Regions from separate parts of the Dyadobacter sp. BHUBP1 genome, predicted to be linked through region 1. Evidence: riboswitches for the same ligand, from Rfam matches in the RefSeq annotation. Region 1 holds a riboswitch; the other holds the start of a gene.
The links. Region 1 has a riboswitch for thiamine pyrophosphate ahead of thiS (sulfur carrier protein ThiS). Riboswitches for the same ligand answer to the same signal wherever they lie in the genome.
Positions count from the first base shown of each region.

Region 2: linked by a shared signal. The riboswitch ahead of ACQ4MZ_RS25585 (TonB-dependent receptor) and the one ahead of thiS (sulfur carrier protein ThiS) in region 1 are both predicted to bind thiamine pyrophosphate.

Region 1 is NZ_JBOBIH010000001.1:1,044,550-1,051,977, reverse strand. It holds gene ACQ4MZ_RS04400 (RraA family protein) at 54-986, shown strand; gene ACQ4MZ_RS04395 (bile acid:sodium symporter family protein) at 1,083-2,189, shown strand; gene ACQ4MZ_RS04390 (GNAT family N-acetyltransferase) at 2,377-2,880, opposite strand; TPP riboswitch at 3,023-3,118, shown strand; gene thiS (sulfur carrier protein ThiS) at 3,190-3,390, shown strand; gene thiC (phosphomethylpyrimidine synthase ThiC) at 3,436-5,328, shown strand; gene ACQ4MZ_RS04375 (thiamine phosphate synthase) at 5,328-6,749, shown strand; gene ACQ4MZ_RS04370 (thiazole synthase) at 6,743-7,428, shown strand, end outside.
Region 2 is NZ_JBOBIH010000008.1:90,108-97,535, reverse strand. It holds gene ACQ4MZ_RS25585 (TonB-dependent receptor) at 1-1,648, opposite strand, end outside; TPP riboswitch at 1,716-1,812, opposite strand; gene rocD (ornithine--oxo-acid transaminase) at 1,885-3,147, shown strand; gene ACQ4MZ_RS25575 (S41 family peptidase) at 3,144-4,535, shown strand; gene ACQ4MZ_RS25570 (GH3 auxin-responsive promoter family protein) at 4,647-6,161, shown strand; gene ACQ4MZ_RS25565 (AAA family ATPase) at 6,279-7,428, shown strand, end outside.

The DNA.
Region 1 (7,428 bases):
TTTTACCTAATTTTACCTACTCAATATATTCCTGCCGCACATTTTCTTGTCTTATGAAACTACCAATTCTCTCTTTAACGACGATCCTGACCCTAACCCTTGGAGGCCCGCAGACCGCGAAGGCGCAGACTATGCCAAAAGAAGAACTGATTTTCCTGACCTCCGAATGGAAAGGTGAACGCTTCCCCGACGGCCGCCCGAAAATCTCCGACGACCTCGTCCGCCGCGCAAAGGACATCAATATCGAAGAAGCCTGGGTAGTGCTCAAAAACGAAGGCTATAACTGCCAGTTTGAAGGCAACTGGAAAATCGTGCACGACGACGTGGTGATCGCCGGCCGTGCACTGACGGCGCAGTTCATGCCTTCACGCCCGGATATCGAAAAGAATATCAAAGACCGCGGTGCCAAACAAGGCCGCATCGGCAATACCAACTCCTGGCCGATCGACATGCTCAGCAAAGGCGACGTATACGTAGCCGACGGTATGGGCAAAATAGTGGAAGGTACGCTGATCGGCGATAACCTGGCCAATTCTATTTTTGCCAAAACCGGCAATGGTGTGGTATTCGACGCCTCCGTGCGCGACCTCGACGGCCTCTCCAAAATCCCCGGTTTCAATGCATTCGTCCGTGATTTCGATCCTTCGTATCTCAAAGACGCGGTGGTCACCGGCATCAATACTCCTATTCGCATCGGCCGCGCGGTAGTACTTCCCGGCGATCTGGTTTTGGCCAAAAAAGAAGGGGTAATCTTCGTCCCGTCGCACATGGTCGAGAAAGTGGTGCAAACCGCCGAATTCATCGCACTGCGTGACAAATTCGGCATTCAAATGCTGAAAGAAGGCAAATACACCCCAGGCCAGATTGACAGCCAATGGACCGACGCTCTGAAAACAGACTTCCTGAAATGGCTCGACAAGAACCCGAACGAAATCCCTATGAAGCGTTCGGAGCTAGACGAATACATGAAAAAAAGAACCTGGTAAACGAGTAATCCGGCCGGGTTTTAAGCATTTCCTGTTTGGTGAAGCAGACAGGAATTTTCTTTCGCTTTTTTAAAATAGCATTTTAAATACATTTATATGAATATTTACAAGCTTATGTCCGCCGTCGCCGCGGTTTGCCTGCTGATAGCGCTCTACCTCGCTTTCACGGGGAGCCTCCCTTCGGCCGGCCCCTTCTTCATTGCATTCTTCCTGTCGCTGGCCATCAGTTTCAGGGGATATGAAAAACTAAAAGGTTTCACTTACACCACCGTGATTTTCGCGGCGGTAACCACCGCATTATACTACCCTCAGCATTTCCTCACGGTGGGCGACTTTAAACTTTCAACGCTGATCACTCCACTCATCCAGATCATCATGTTCGGGATGGGTACTTCCATGAGTTTCGGCGACTTTGTGGGGGTGGTTAAAATGCCCAAAGGGGTACTGATCGGCGTAGTGAGCCACTTTATCATCATGCCGACGATCGGTTATACACTTGCGAACATCAGCGGCTTCCCGCCTGAAATCGCTGCTGGGATCATTCTCATCGGCTGCTCACCGAACGGCATGGCTTCCAATGTGATCTCTTACCTGGCGAAAGCGAACCTGGCTCTGTCCATTACCATTACCGCCATTTCCACCATGCTCGCGCCTATCGTAACGCCGGTCCTCATGAGCATGCTCGCAGGCGCGTTCGTGAAAATCGACACGCTGCATATGATGTGGGATATCATTAAAATGGTGATCATCCCGATCGGCGCCGGGCTTATCTTCAATAAGCTGTTCAGCGGAAAAGTAAAATGGCTGGATGCCGCTATGCCATTGGTATCGATGGGCGGTATCGCGTTCATTATCGTAATCATCACGGCTGCCGGCCGCGACAGTCTGCTTTCCATCGGGCCTGCATTGCTGCTCCTCGTGTTAATCCACAATCTCTCGGGTTACACGCTCGGTTACTGGTCGGGGCGCCTGTTCCGCATGAGTGAGCGCGACTGCCGTACGATTGCCATTGAAGTAGGCATGCAAAATGGCGGTTTGGCTTCCGGTATTGCCAAGGAAATGGGTAAAATGGCCACCGTAGGCCTCGCTCCCGCAATCTTCGGACCACTGATGAACATTACCGGTTCCATCCTCGCCTCCTGGTGGCAAGGCAAACCCACCGGCGATGAAGATACTTATGTAGAAACGGGCAGAGCCCATTAAAATGAACGAGGCGCAGTTATTAGCTGCGCCTCGTTTTTTTGTCAAGTGTTGACAGGAGTTGTCATTCGCGGTCAGGTATTGTCAATTTTGTTGGATAAATTCTTAACTAATCCTGACCATTCCTGACCACCCTTGACCATTTCTGACTTCCTCCCCTTCCTCCCTTTCGACCTTCCTCCCAAAAATATCAATCCTCTTCCAGCAACAGCTGCATATAAACCAAATCCAGCCACTGGTCGAATTTATAAGCTACTTCTTTGAGGTAACCCTTCTCCACAAACCCATATTTCTTGTGAAATTCAATGCTTGCGCGGTTCGAGGCATCAATGCAGCCTATCATCGTATGCAGGCCCGACTCCTTCGCTCGTTGGATGAGGCTCCCTAGCAATTTACCACCTACGCCCATGCCACGCGACTTTTCGTCGAGGTAAATGGAATGCTCCACACTGAATTTGTATCCGATTTTCGGGCGGAAAATATTGTAGGAACCATAACCGATCACTTCGCCTTCCAGCTCTGCCACAATCACCGGCATACCGTCATAGAACATCTGTTCAAACCAGGCTTTTTGTTGTTCCATGGTCCGGGCTTCGTAATCATAAATAGCCGTGGTGTTCAGAATAGCGTGGTTGATAATTTCCAACAGCGAAGGCAGATCCTTAGGAGCGGCACTTCTGATGATCAAATCCATCAAAATAAAGCAGGTCGTTATACAGGTTTCAATATTAGGGTCAAAAATACCTTATTATTTTAAAAAATTTCACGTCTTATCCACGTTCTGTTTTACGTTTTTTTCTAATTCTTTTGAAAATCCTGAATTTCGAATAGCTTTGCCTCAACTTTAGGGGTGTCCCGACATGCGGACTGAGATCATACCCTTTGAACCTGATGCAGCTAGTACTGCCGAAGGGAAAAGCAGGTGTTACTGTGCACGTAGCTCCGTCTATTCTTTCTTCATAGGTCCATCCCTGAGTTTTTTGTATTTAAAACTGAATCAGGAATGGAAATCATCCTAAACGGTCAGACAAAGCAAATAGCCGTCACTTACACGGTAGGGCAACTCGTATCCGAGCTGTTTCCCTCCGGCAAAGGCATCGCAGTAGCCATCAACCAATCGGTAGTCCCGAAATCCGACTGGCCCACGCGCCAATTCTCCCCCAACGACCAGATTACGCTCATTACCGCCACCCAGGGCGGCTAGCATTGCATTGTCCTGTATCCACCATTTAACCAGAAAAACAGCATCATGAAGACAGAAAAAACGCCGGAAACCATCACCCGTGACCCGTTTCCGAATTCGAAGAAAATATATGTGAAAGGGCAAATCCACGACATTTCCGTGGCCATGCGCGAGATTTCACTGAACGATACGCGCATACATGGCGGCCCGCATTCAGGTCGCCTCGGAGCCAGCGAGCCCAATGAGCCGGTAACCGTGTACGACACCAGCGGCCCTTATACCGATCCCAACATTGAAATAGACGTCAAAAAAGGCCTTCCTGCATTACGTGCGGAATGGGTACGCTCGCGCGGGGACGTGGAGGAACTGGAAACGATTTCCTCTGAATACGGCCGGATGCGCCTCGCCGACGCGAAGCTCGACTATTTGCGGTTCGCACATAATGCAAAGCCGTTACGCGCCAAAGCCGGGCAGAACGTTTCTCAGCTGCATTATGCCAAAAAGGGTATTATCACGCCGGAAATGGAATACATCGCCATCCGCGAAAATCAGCGCATTGACGCGCATTTGCAGTCGCTGAATGGTAAAGCTGGCGCACTGGCGCACCAGCACGCCGGACATAGTTTTGGGGCAAATACGCCGAAAAGCCACATTACCGCCGAGTTTGTAAGACAGGAAGTAGCGGCCGGAAGAGCGGTAATCCCTTCGAATATCAACCACCCGGAGAGCGAACCGATGATTATCGGCCGGAATTTTCTGGTGAAAATCAATGCCAATATCGGCAACTCGGCCGTTTCGTCGAGCATTGAAGAAGAGGTCGAAAAAGCCGTCTGGGCATGCCGCTGGGGTGCCGACACCATTATGGACCTGTCCACCGGCAAGAACATCCACGAGACCCGCGAGTGGATCATCCGCAATACGCCGGTGCCCATTGGTACCGTACCTATTTACCAGGCTTTGGAGAAAGTAAATGGCAAAGCCGAAGACCTGACCTGGGAGCTTTTCCGCGATACGCTCATCGAGCAGGCCGAACAGGGTGTGGACTATTTCACAATTCATGCGGGCGTCCTGCTGCGCTACATACCGCTGACTGCCAAACGCATCACCGGCATTGTTTCGCGTGGCGGGTCGATCATGGCGAAATGGTGCCTGGCGCATCACAAAGAAAACTTCCTGTACACGCATTTCGAGGAGATCTGCGAAATCATGAAGGCTTACGATGTGGCATTCTCTTTGGGCGACGGCCTACGCCCCGGCAGCATTGCCGATGCTAACGATGCCGCACAGTTCGCGGAGCTCGAAACGCTGGGCGAATTGACCAAAATCGCCTGGAAGCACGATGTGCAGACGATCATCGAGGGCCCCGGCCACGTACCGATGCATTTGATCAAAGAGAATATGGAGAAGCAGTTGAAACACTGCCATGAAGCGCCATTCTACACATTAGGCCCATTGACAACCGACATCGCGCCCGGTTACGACCACATTACCTCGGCCATCGGCGCGGCCATGATCGGCTGGTTCGGCACGGCTATGCTTTGCTACGTAACCCCGAAGGAGCATTTGGGATTACCCAATAAAAAAGATGTAAAAGACGGTGTGATCACCTACAAAATCGCCGCCCATGCCGCCGACCTCGCCAAAGGCCATCCCGGCGCACAGTACCGCGACAATGCATTGAGTAAAGCCCGCTTCGAGTTCCGCTGGGAAGATCAGTTCAACCTTTCGCTGGACCCCGACACCGCACGTGAGTTTCACGATGAAACGCTTCCGGCCGAAGGGGCCAAGGTTGCGCATTTCTGTTCAATGTGCGGCCCGAACTTCTGCTCGATGAAGATCACACAGGATGTCCGCGACTATGCAGAGGAAAACGGACTGGCTACCGAAGAGGCCGTGGCGGAAGGTATGCAGCAGAAAGCGCGGGAATTTGCAGAAAAAGGCAGCGAGATTTATCTGTAATGGAGCTCATCGTCATAACTCACCCGGAAATACTGTCCGAAGAAGCCGGTATCGTCAACCGGCTCTTCGCACACGGACTTGCACGCCTGCATGTGCGCAAGCCCAAAGCCACGGAAACCGAGCTGCGAATATGGCTGGAACAGATCGATCCGCAATTCCGAGGACGCATTGCACTGCACCAGCATCATGAGCTTGCCCATGAGTTTGGCATTACCGGGTTGCATTTCACTGAGAAAAACAGGCTGACGCAGAGCGAGGAAACATTGGAAATATTGAAAAGCGATGGATTCACAATCAGCACCTCGACACATGATCCGGAAGAACTTGAAAGACTTTCGCACCGCTTTGATTATGCATTCCTGGGGCCGGTTTTTGATAGTATTTCAAAGGCTGGTTATTCGGCGAAGGTCCCTCCTGATTTCAGATTGCAAAAACATAATTACCCAAATCAAGTGATAGCCTTAGGCGGCATTGATGCTGAAAATTTAAAATCTGCACTAGAAATGGGCTTTGATGGCGCAGCGGTACTGGGCAGCATCTGGCAAAATCCCGACAATGCTGTTGCTCAGTTTGAAAATCTAAAATCATTACAATTATCTCTAAAATCATCTCAGCATCCTTCATCTCAACAATCATCATTTCAGCAGTCATCCTGCATCCCCAGGTTAAAACCCGGGGCAATAGATTTTGCATTGGAGATCGATGTATTTGAACAAAAACAAATCGGCTCAAAAGCAAAAGCAGTCCATTGCCCCGGGTTTCAACCCGGGGATCCGGAGAAAAAGGATGCAGCTGATTTTATAGACAAATTGCATTTTATCTCCAATGAAACCGGTACCATGTCGCATATCGACAGCATTCGCCTGGCTCTGGAAGCGGGCTGCCGGTGGATTCAGTTACGGGTGAAGAACCGGCCGGAGGAAGAGGTGCTGCCTATTGCCTGGGAAGCTACGCAGTTGTGTGACCGCTATGAGGCGAAGCTTATTATTAATGATTTTCCGCGCGTTGCCCTTGCCGTGGAAGCCCATGGGCTGCATCTCGGGCTCACGGACATGCCTATACCCGAGGCGCGTGCATTCGTGGGCGAGAAAATGGTGATCGGTGGCACGGCTAATACCTGGGACGATATTGTTCGCCGGATCGGTGAAGGGGCGGATTACATTGGCCTCGGGCCGTTCCGGTTTACCAATACCAAGCAAAACCTGAGTCCTATTCTGGGCATAGGTGGCTACTCCGCTTTGATGCACCAGATGCGGCAGGCCGGTCATTCCACACCCATTATCGCCATCGGTGGCATTACATCCGACGATATCCGCGGGCTTCGCGAGGCAGGCCTTTATGGTGTGGCAATGTCCGGCGCGTTGATTGCCGCGGCCGATCCGCAAAAAACATTTTACCAAATCCAACAAGCATTATGTTGACCATTGCAGATAAAACATTTCAATCCAGGCTCTTCACTGGTACTGGCAAATTCAGTTCGGCGACGGTGATGGAAGAGGCACTGCTGGCTTCCGGCTCCGAACTGGTGACAGTTGCCTTACGCCGCGTAGATGTACACGACGCGGGCGACGACGTTCTCAGCCACCTGACGCACGATCACATTCACTTGTTACCCAATACTTCCGGCGTGCGCACGGCTAAAGAAGCGGTTTTCGCCGCGCAGCTCGCGCGCGAGGCATTGGAAACCAACTGGCTAAAACTCGAAATTCACCCCGACCCGAAATACCTCATGCCGGATCCGATCGAGACTCTGAAGGCAACCGAGGAACTCACCAAACTGGGTTTTGTGATCCTGCCTTACATTCATGCCGATCCTGTGCTTTCCAAAAGGCTGGAAGAAGCAGGGGCATCAGCGGTCATGCCGCTCGGCTCGCCGATCGGCAGTAACAAAGGTTTAAAAACCATTGATTTTCTTGAAATTATCATCGAGCAGAGCAAGGTTCCGGTGGTAGTAGACGCGGGTATCGGCGCGCCGTCGGATGCCGCGAAAGCAATGGAGATCGGGGCTGACGCGGTATTGGTTAATACCGCCATTGCGGTGGCCGGGGATCCCGTCGCCATGGCGGAGGCTTTCAAACTCGCCGTGCAATCGGGAAGAAT
Region 2 (7,428 bases), on a different contig from region 1:
GATTAAAGAAAGAATACGACTCGTCAAATGCCAATTGAACCAGATCATTATCTGTTCCCTGAATGGCGTGGCTTACCCGACGGTATTGCAAATCGGCAAATGCAGTCAGCCGATCCGTGAATGCATAATAAACCTTTCCATACAGGTTGAAATCCTTCTTTTTCCCCGTGCTGAAATAGTATTGGTGCTCATTCTCGATATTGCCCGCGTTGCGTGCCCAGATGATCTGACCATAGTGGTCGCCATCGTACTGGTTCCAGCCTCCGCCGAAGCTCGCTGTCAGCTTTTTGAAACTGTTGTAATCGAAGGAGAATGTAGTTCCGTAAAAGTAATTATCCAGCCAGCGGCGACGGATGAAGTCGGTGCTGGTGAGCGTGTCTTTACCGATAATTACATTGGGAAGGTTGTATTTGCTGTAATCGTCACCGGAACGATATTGCTCATAGTAGCCCAGTCCGCGGACGAGGAATGCATTGAGGTTGAACGTCAGTTTATTACTCAGGTTATGGGAGGAAACGATCTGGTAATGGTCCTGACGGTAGTTATCCACCTCGTTTTTATACGTGTAGGAATTATAAGTCCGGTTATCGGAATTGAGCAGGTTTTGCGCATCTTTTTCTCCTAAGTAATTTCTGTCAATATAAGCCAGAATACCTTCTCGATCGCCGCGCAATTTGGCCTCCGGCACACCGTTCCACGACTGATAAGTGCGTTCTTTCCCCGAAAACACATTGATCCGCACAAAGCTCTTCTTGCCAAAATATCCGCCTGAGAGGTAATAAGAATGCAATTCTGAGGAAGCGCGGTCCACAAAGCCATCCGAAGAAACCCGCGACAGCCGGGCATCGAATGTAAACTTATCTTTAATCAGCCCGGAGCCTACTTTCAATGTGTTTTTGAATGTATTGAACGAGCCGTAAGAGTTATTCAATTCCGCATAAGCTGTTTCGCGGAATGCATTGGTATTAATATTCACCGAAGCGCCAAATGCGCCTGCGCCATTGGTGGAAGTTCCCACGCCCCGTTGGATTTGAATGCTGCTTACCGACGAGGCGAAATCCGGCATATTTACCCAGAAAACCCCCTGGCTTTCAGCATCGTTATAAGGAATGCCATTCACAGTTACATTGATCCGCGTCGCGTCGGAGCCTCGTATGCGTATGCCCGTGTAGCCCACGCCGCCGCCTGCGTCGCTCGTGCTCACAAGGGAAGGGGAAAAGTTGAGCAGTACCGGCAAGTCCTGCCCCATATTCTGCTTGTCGATTTGTGCGGCGGTCACATTGGTGTAAGCCATACCCGTTTTGTCGTTCACGCGGGTGGCGTTGATGATCACTTCATCAGCCTGGTAAGTGCTTTTGTTGAGCTTGATTTCCAGCTGATTTGAAGCGCCGACGGCGATTTTTGAAGTTTGGTAACCGATGTAGGAGATGTCGAGGGCTTCGATATTTTCAGAGATGTTTTTCAAAACAAAACGGCCATCCTTGTCGGTGCTCGTACCGCGGATCTCGCCGGCCTTAATGGTCGCGCCGGGGAGCGGTTTGCCGTCCTCGGCATCGGTCACACGGCCGGAAACACTCTTTTGGGCAAAAGTGACGAGTGAGGTGGTGCTGAACAGCAAGGTCAGCAGACAGGTAGTAATTTTTCGCATTGCGATCAATAATTACAACAGGCAGGGGCCACCTATCAGAAAGTTCGATAAAATATTAACAGAAAACAGCCGGTCCGGCTTTCTCTCCCTACGCCGGCATTACCCGGATCAGGTTAAATGGGTATGATCTCAGCCCGTTCGGTAGGGCACCCCTTGAGATTATGCTGCAAAATTAATACGCTTTTCCGTAATTTTACATATCTCGAAATGAAGTTCCTAACTATTTGAATACCAAAATGAAAAGCTATACAGACACGACCGATATCAGTGCCTCTCAGCATGCTATGGAGCTCGAATACCGGTATGGGGCACATAATTACAAGCCGATGCCGGTGGTTATCCAGCGGGGCGAAGGAGTTTTTTTGTGGGATGTGGAAGGAAAGCAGTATTTCGACTTCCTGTCGGCATACAGCGCGGTGAGCCAGGGGCATTGCCATCCGAAGATCGTGGATGCGATGGTACGCCAGGCGCAAAAGCTGACGCTCACCTCCCGTGCATTCTATAACGACCGCCTTGGCGAATGCGAGAAATTTCTTTGCGACTATTTCGGGTATGATAAAGTCCTGATGATGAATTCGGGCGTGGAGGGCGGCGAAACTGCGCTGAAACTAACCCGGAAATGGGCGTATAAAGTAAAAGGTATCGAGCCCGGAAAGGCAAAAACCGTGTATGCCGCCGGTAATTTCTGGGGCAGGACATTGGCGGCGATATCCTCGTCGACGGATCCTTGTTCCACCAACGACTACGGCCCGTTCCTGCCCGGCTACGAAATCATACCCTATAATGACCTTCCTGCCCTCGAAAGCCTCCTGAAAAATGACCCGGACATCGCCGGTTTCATGGTGGAGCCTATTCAGGGTGAAGCGGGTGTAGTGGTGCCGGACGAGGGTTACTTAAAAGGCGTGCGTGATCTGTGTACAAAATATAATGTCCTGTTCATCGCCGACGAGGTGCAAACCGGTATCGGCCGTACAGGAAAACGGCTTGCCTGTGACTGGGAAAATGTAAAGCCTGATATCCTGGTCCTCGGCAAAGCATTATCGGGTGGTACCATGCCGGTTTCGGCTGCATTGGCCGACGACGAAATCATGCTGACGATCGCGCCCGGCGAGCACGGCTCGACCTATGGCGGTAACCCGTTGGCATGCGCGGTGACCATCGCTGCATTACGGGTGGTCCAGGATGAAAACCTTGCTGAAAATGCCGAACAAATGGGCCGGATTTTCCGCAAGAGAATGCAGGAGCTTCAAAAGCAATGTTCTCTGATCGAAAGCGTTAGAGGGAAGGGGCTGCTGAATGCGATCGTGATCAACGACTCCGAAGATAGCAGCACGGCCATGGACCTTTGTTATAAAATGATGGAAAAAGGGCTGTTGTGCAAGCCTACGCATGGCAACAAGATCCGTTTCGCGCCGCCACTGGTGATCAATGAGTCGCAGATGGACGAAGCTTGCCGCATTATTGAAGAGGTATTTTTAGAAATGAACGGAAATCTATGAAACTGAAACTTCTCCTGCCTGTCATTTTAATCGCTGCCTGTGTTTTTTCTTGCAAGGAAAAAAACGCCGATCCCAAGAATGATACCGAGACCAACGAGTGGATCTATACCAACATGAAGTACTGGTATTACTGGACCGACCACATCACCGCATCGCCCGATTACAACAAAACGCCGAGCGATTTTTTCAGCTCTCTGCTTTATAAATATGATGCGACGGCGCGCCCGGACGGCGACCGGTTTTCATGGATGCAGGAAAGTGCGAAGGAATTGGAAGCGTCGTTGGGAGGCGAATCCAAAACAAGCGGCATGGAGTACAAACTGGTGTATTTTCCTGCCAATACCAGCAATGTAGTAGGCATTGTGCTTTACGTGATCCCGGACTCACCTGCCGCCAAGGCCGGCTTTGTGCGGGGCGATGTTTTCAGCAGTGTGAATGGCCAGAAATTGACGGACTCGAACTACTCAAAACTGCTCAATACTCAGGATAAGGCTACTTACACCCTGGCCGACATTAAGGATGGTACTTTGAAGGAAACTACGACGAAGCGTGACGTGACGCCCATTGTCTTGCAGGAAGATCCGGTGTTCTTTGATTCTGTTTACACGATCGGTGCCAACAAAATCGGATACGTGGTTTATCACCAGTTTATTCCCGAGCCTTACCAAACCAGTAACAAGGCGTATGATAAGAAGCTGGATGCGATTTTCTCGGAATTCAAAAACAGTAATATCAATGCATTGGTCCTCGACTTGCGCTATAATCCGGGAGGGTATGTAAGTTCTGCGACCAACCTGGCAAGCCTTATGGGTAAGGTGACGGCCAACGATGTATTTTATTACAAGGAATACAACAAGCAGGTAACCGAAACGAGCCTCAAAAAATACGGTGAATCCTATTTCTACGACAAGTTTATATCCAAAAGTCAGAATGTAGGCAATGACCTGAAACACCTCGTGGTACTGGTGTCGTCGCGGACGGCTTCCGCGAGTGAACTGGTGATCAATGGGTTGAAGCCTTTTATGACGGTAACACTGGTCGGAGGTAAAACTGTGGGTAAGAATGTGGGGTCGGTCACGATCAGCGACGAGAAGAATGGTATCAAAGTGGGATTGCAGCCGATTGTCTCCAAATCGTTGAATAAGGACAAGAAGTCGGATTACCATGTTGGCTTTGAGCCGGATGTGAAGGTTAGCGAGGGCAATATCCTTTATCCCTATGGCGATCCACGCGATCCCTTGCTGGGCGAGGCACTCTTCCAGATCACGGGTACGCACGTAACGCGCCAACTCCGGAGCGCGCGCGTGCTGGCGGAGGAGGCAAACGCGGAACTGTCGTCGTCGATCAGCCAAAAGGCCGGCGGCAGCAATATGTTCTTTGACAGATAACCACCTGCTGATAAAATTTCCCGAATGGTGAGAGAACGGCTTGCAACTGTTCTCTCACCATTTTTTATTGCTATTTTTACAAACTTGCGTATTTCTAACTAATTGACCTTTATGAAGCTGGTAAATGATATGACTGTCTGGTTTATGAAGCGGCGCTTCGAACGGATCGAACAGTTTATGAAGTACCCCATTGAGACCCAGCAGCGTATATTTTCCGAATTGATCGAAACTGCCCGCTACACCGAATGGGGCAGCCGTTATAATTACGGTCAGATCAAATCGGTCAGGGAATTTCAGGAGCAGGTACCCATTTCGGCTTACGAGCAACTTTATCCTTACATCGAGCGTGTCCTGAAAGGCGAGCCGAATGTGCTCTGGCCGTCGCAGATCGAATGGTTTTCCAAATCATCGGGTACCACGAATGCGCGGAGCAAGTTTCTGCCCGTTTCGCCCGAGGCTTTGGAAGAATGCCACTACGAAGGCGGAAAGGACATGATGACCCTGCTGATCAACAACCGGCCCGATACCCGCGTCTTCGACGGGAAGGGCCTTTCGATCGGCGGGACTTTGCATGCCAATCCTTTTGACGATTATACCCAGATCGGCGACGTGTCGGCGGTGATTATGCAAAACCTGCCTTCCTGGGCGGAATTTATGCGCACTCCGCCTTTGGAGGTGGCTCTGATGGACCATTGGGAAAGCAAGCTGGACAAAATGGCGTCTATATGCTCGCAGGAGAACGTGACCAGCATTCTAGGCGTGCCTACCTGGACGATCGTGTTGCTCGACCAGATCCTCGAACGTACCGGCAAAAAGAATATGCTTGAAATCTGGCCGGATTTTGAGGTTTTCGTGCATGGAGCGGTTTCATTCGAACCCTACCGCGATTTGTTCATGACGAAATATTTCCCTTCCGATCAGGTGCTGTACCTCGAAACTTACAGTGCATCGGAAGGCTTTTTCGCGATCCAGGACGACATTAATAGGGTAGGCGAAATGCTGCTCATGCTCGATTATGGCATTTTTTATGAATTTATACCCATTGAAGAGCTCGGTAAGGATCATCCCAAAGCATTGTTATTGGACGAAGTGGAAGTAGGAAAGAACTATGCAATGGTGATCTCTACCAACGCCGGGCTCTGGCGTTACCTGATCGGCGATACCGTGAAATTTACCTCTACTTACCCTTTCCGGGTGAAGGTGAGCGGGCGTACGAAGCATTTTATCAATGCATTTGGTGAGGAAGTGATTGTCGAGAATGCCGATCATGCCATTAAGGTAGCGGCGCACCAGACAGACGCCCTGGTAGCGAACTATACCGCCGGGCCCGTGTACATGGGTGACGGCTCGCGTGGCTGCCATGAATGGATCATCGAATTCACCAAAGAACCGGAGGATCGCAATGCATTCGTGCAGGCGCTGGACACCGCGTTGCGGGAAGTAAACTCCGATTATGATGCCAAACGATACAAAGATATGGCCCTCACGCGTCCGCAAGTGCATTTCGCACCGGCCGGTACCTTCTACGCCTGGCTCGGCAAGCAGCACAAGCTCGGCGGCCAGAACAAGGTACCGAGGCTGAGCAATACGCGGGAGTATCTGGATGATCTGCTCGCCAGTTTGTAGTACTACGGCAGTCGGCTTCGGCTGTCGGATTTTTTAAGCAAATATTTTATAAAAACCGTATTCGACAGGCACAAAGCCAACGGCCGATAGCCGATAGCTGACTGCCGACAGCCATCCATGATCCCCAAACGCTTAAAAATCAAAGGACTCTATTCTTATCAAACCGAACAGGAAATTGATTTCGATCCGTTGACGGACGCGTCGTTGTTCGGGATATTCGGGGCTGTGGGGAGCGGGAAATCCTCCATTCTGGAAGCGATCACATTTGCATTATACGGGGATACGGAGCGGCTCAACAAGTCGGGAGACGACCGGACTTACAATATGATGAACCTGCGCTCGGATGATTTGCTCATTGACTTTGAATGCATTGCGGGTAAAAACGGTGAGCGTTACCGGTTTACTGTACGTGGCAAGCGGAATAGCAAGAATTTCAAGGACGTAAAAACTTTTGACAGAAAAGGTTACGTCTGGCGGGAGAATGACTGGGTGCCATTGGCTGAAAGCGAATCGACTGAAAGCATTATCGGCCTCAGTTATGACAATTTCCGCCGGACGATCATCATACCGCAGGGGCGCTTTCAGGAATTTATCGAACTGAAAGATGCCGAGCGCACCCGGATGATGAAGGAGCTCTTCCAGCTCGAAAAATATGACCTTAGCCGTAATGTAGGCTCGTTAAGTAAGCAGAACGACCTCGCATTATCGAATGTGGACGGCCAGTTGATGGGCCTCGGCGAAGTGACGCCGGAAATGCTTGCGGAAGGTGAGCAACGGCTGGAACAAGTTCGGCAGCAAATTCAGCAGATCGCGAATGAGCTGGCGATCCAAACGGAGCTGGAGAGTAATTTTCAAAAGCTTAAACTCGCCGGAGAAAAAATTCTGGCGCTGCAAAACAGGCTGGCATTACTCGACTCCGAGCGGGCGATTATGCGGGAACGCGAGGCCGCATTAAAGACCTTTGAAACCTGCTCCCTGCATTTTAAATCCATTTTTGACCAGAAAACTAACCTGCTGACGGCTATATCAAGGGACGAGCGCATTTCGGCGGCTAACCAGACGAAGCTTACCGAACTGGCTGCATTGCTCGGTAAGCAGCAGGAGACATTACAGATACTGAAGCCGCGCTACGAAAAGCGGGAAGAACTGCTCGCGACGGCGGAAGAGCTTGAAAAGGTGATACGGATTATCGAACACTCGCAGGCTGTTATCAAAAGGAAAGAGGCGCTGGCACGTGGCGAAGAGCAGTTGAAGGAGAAGGAAAACG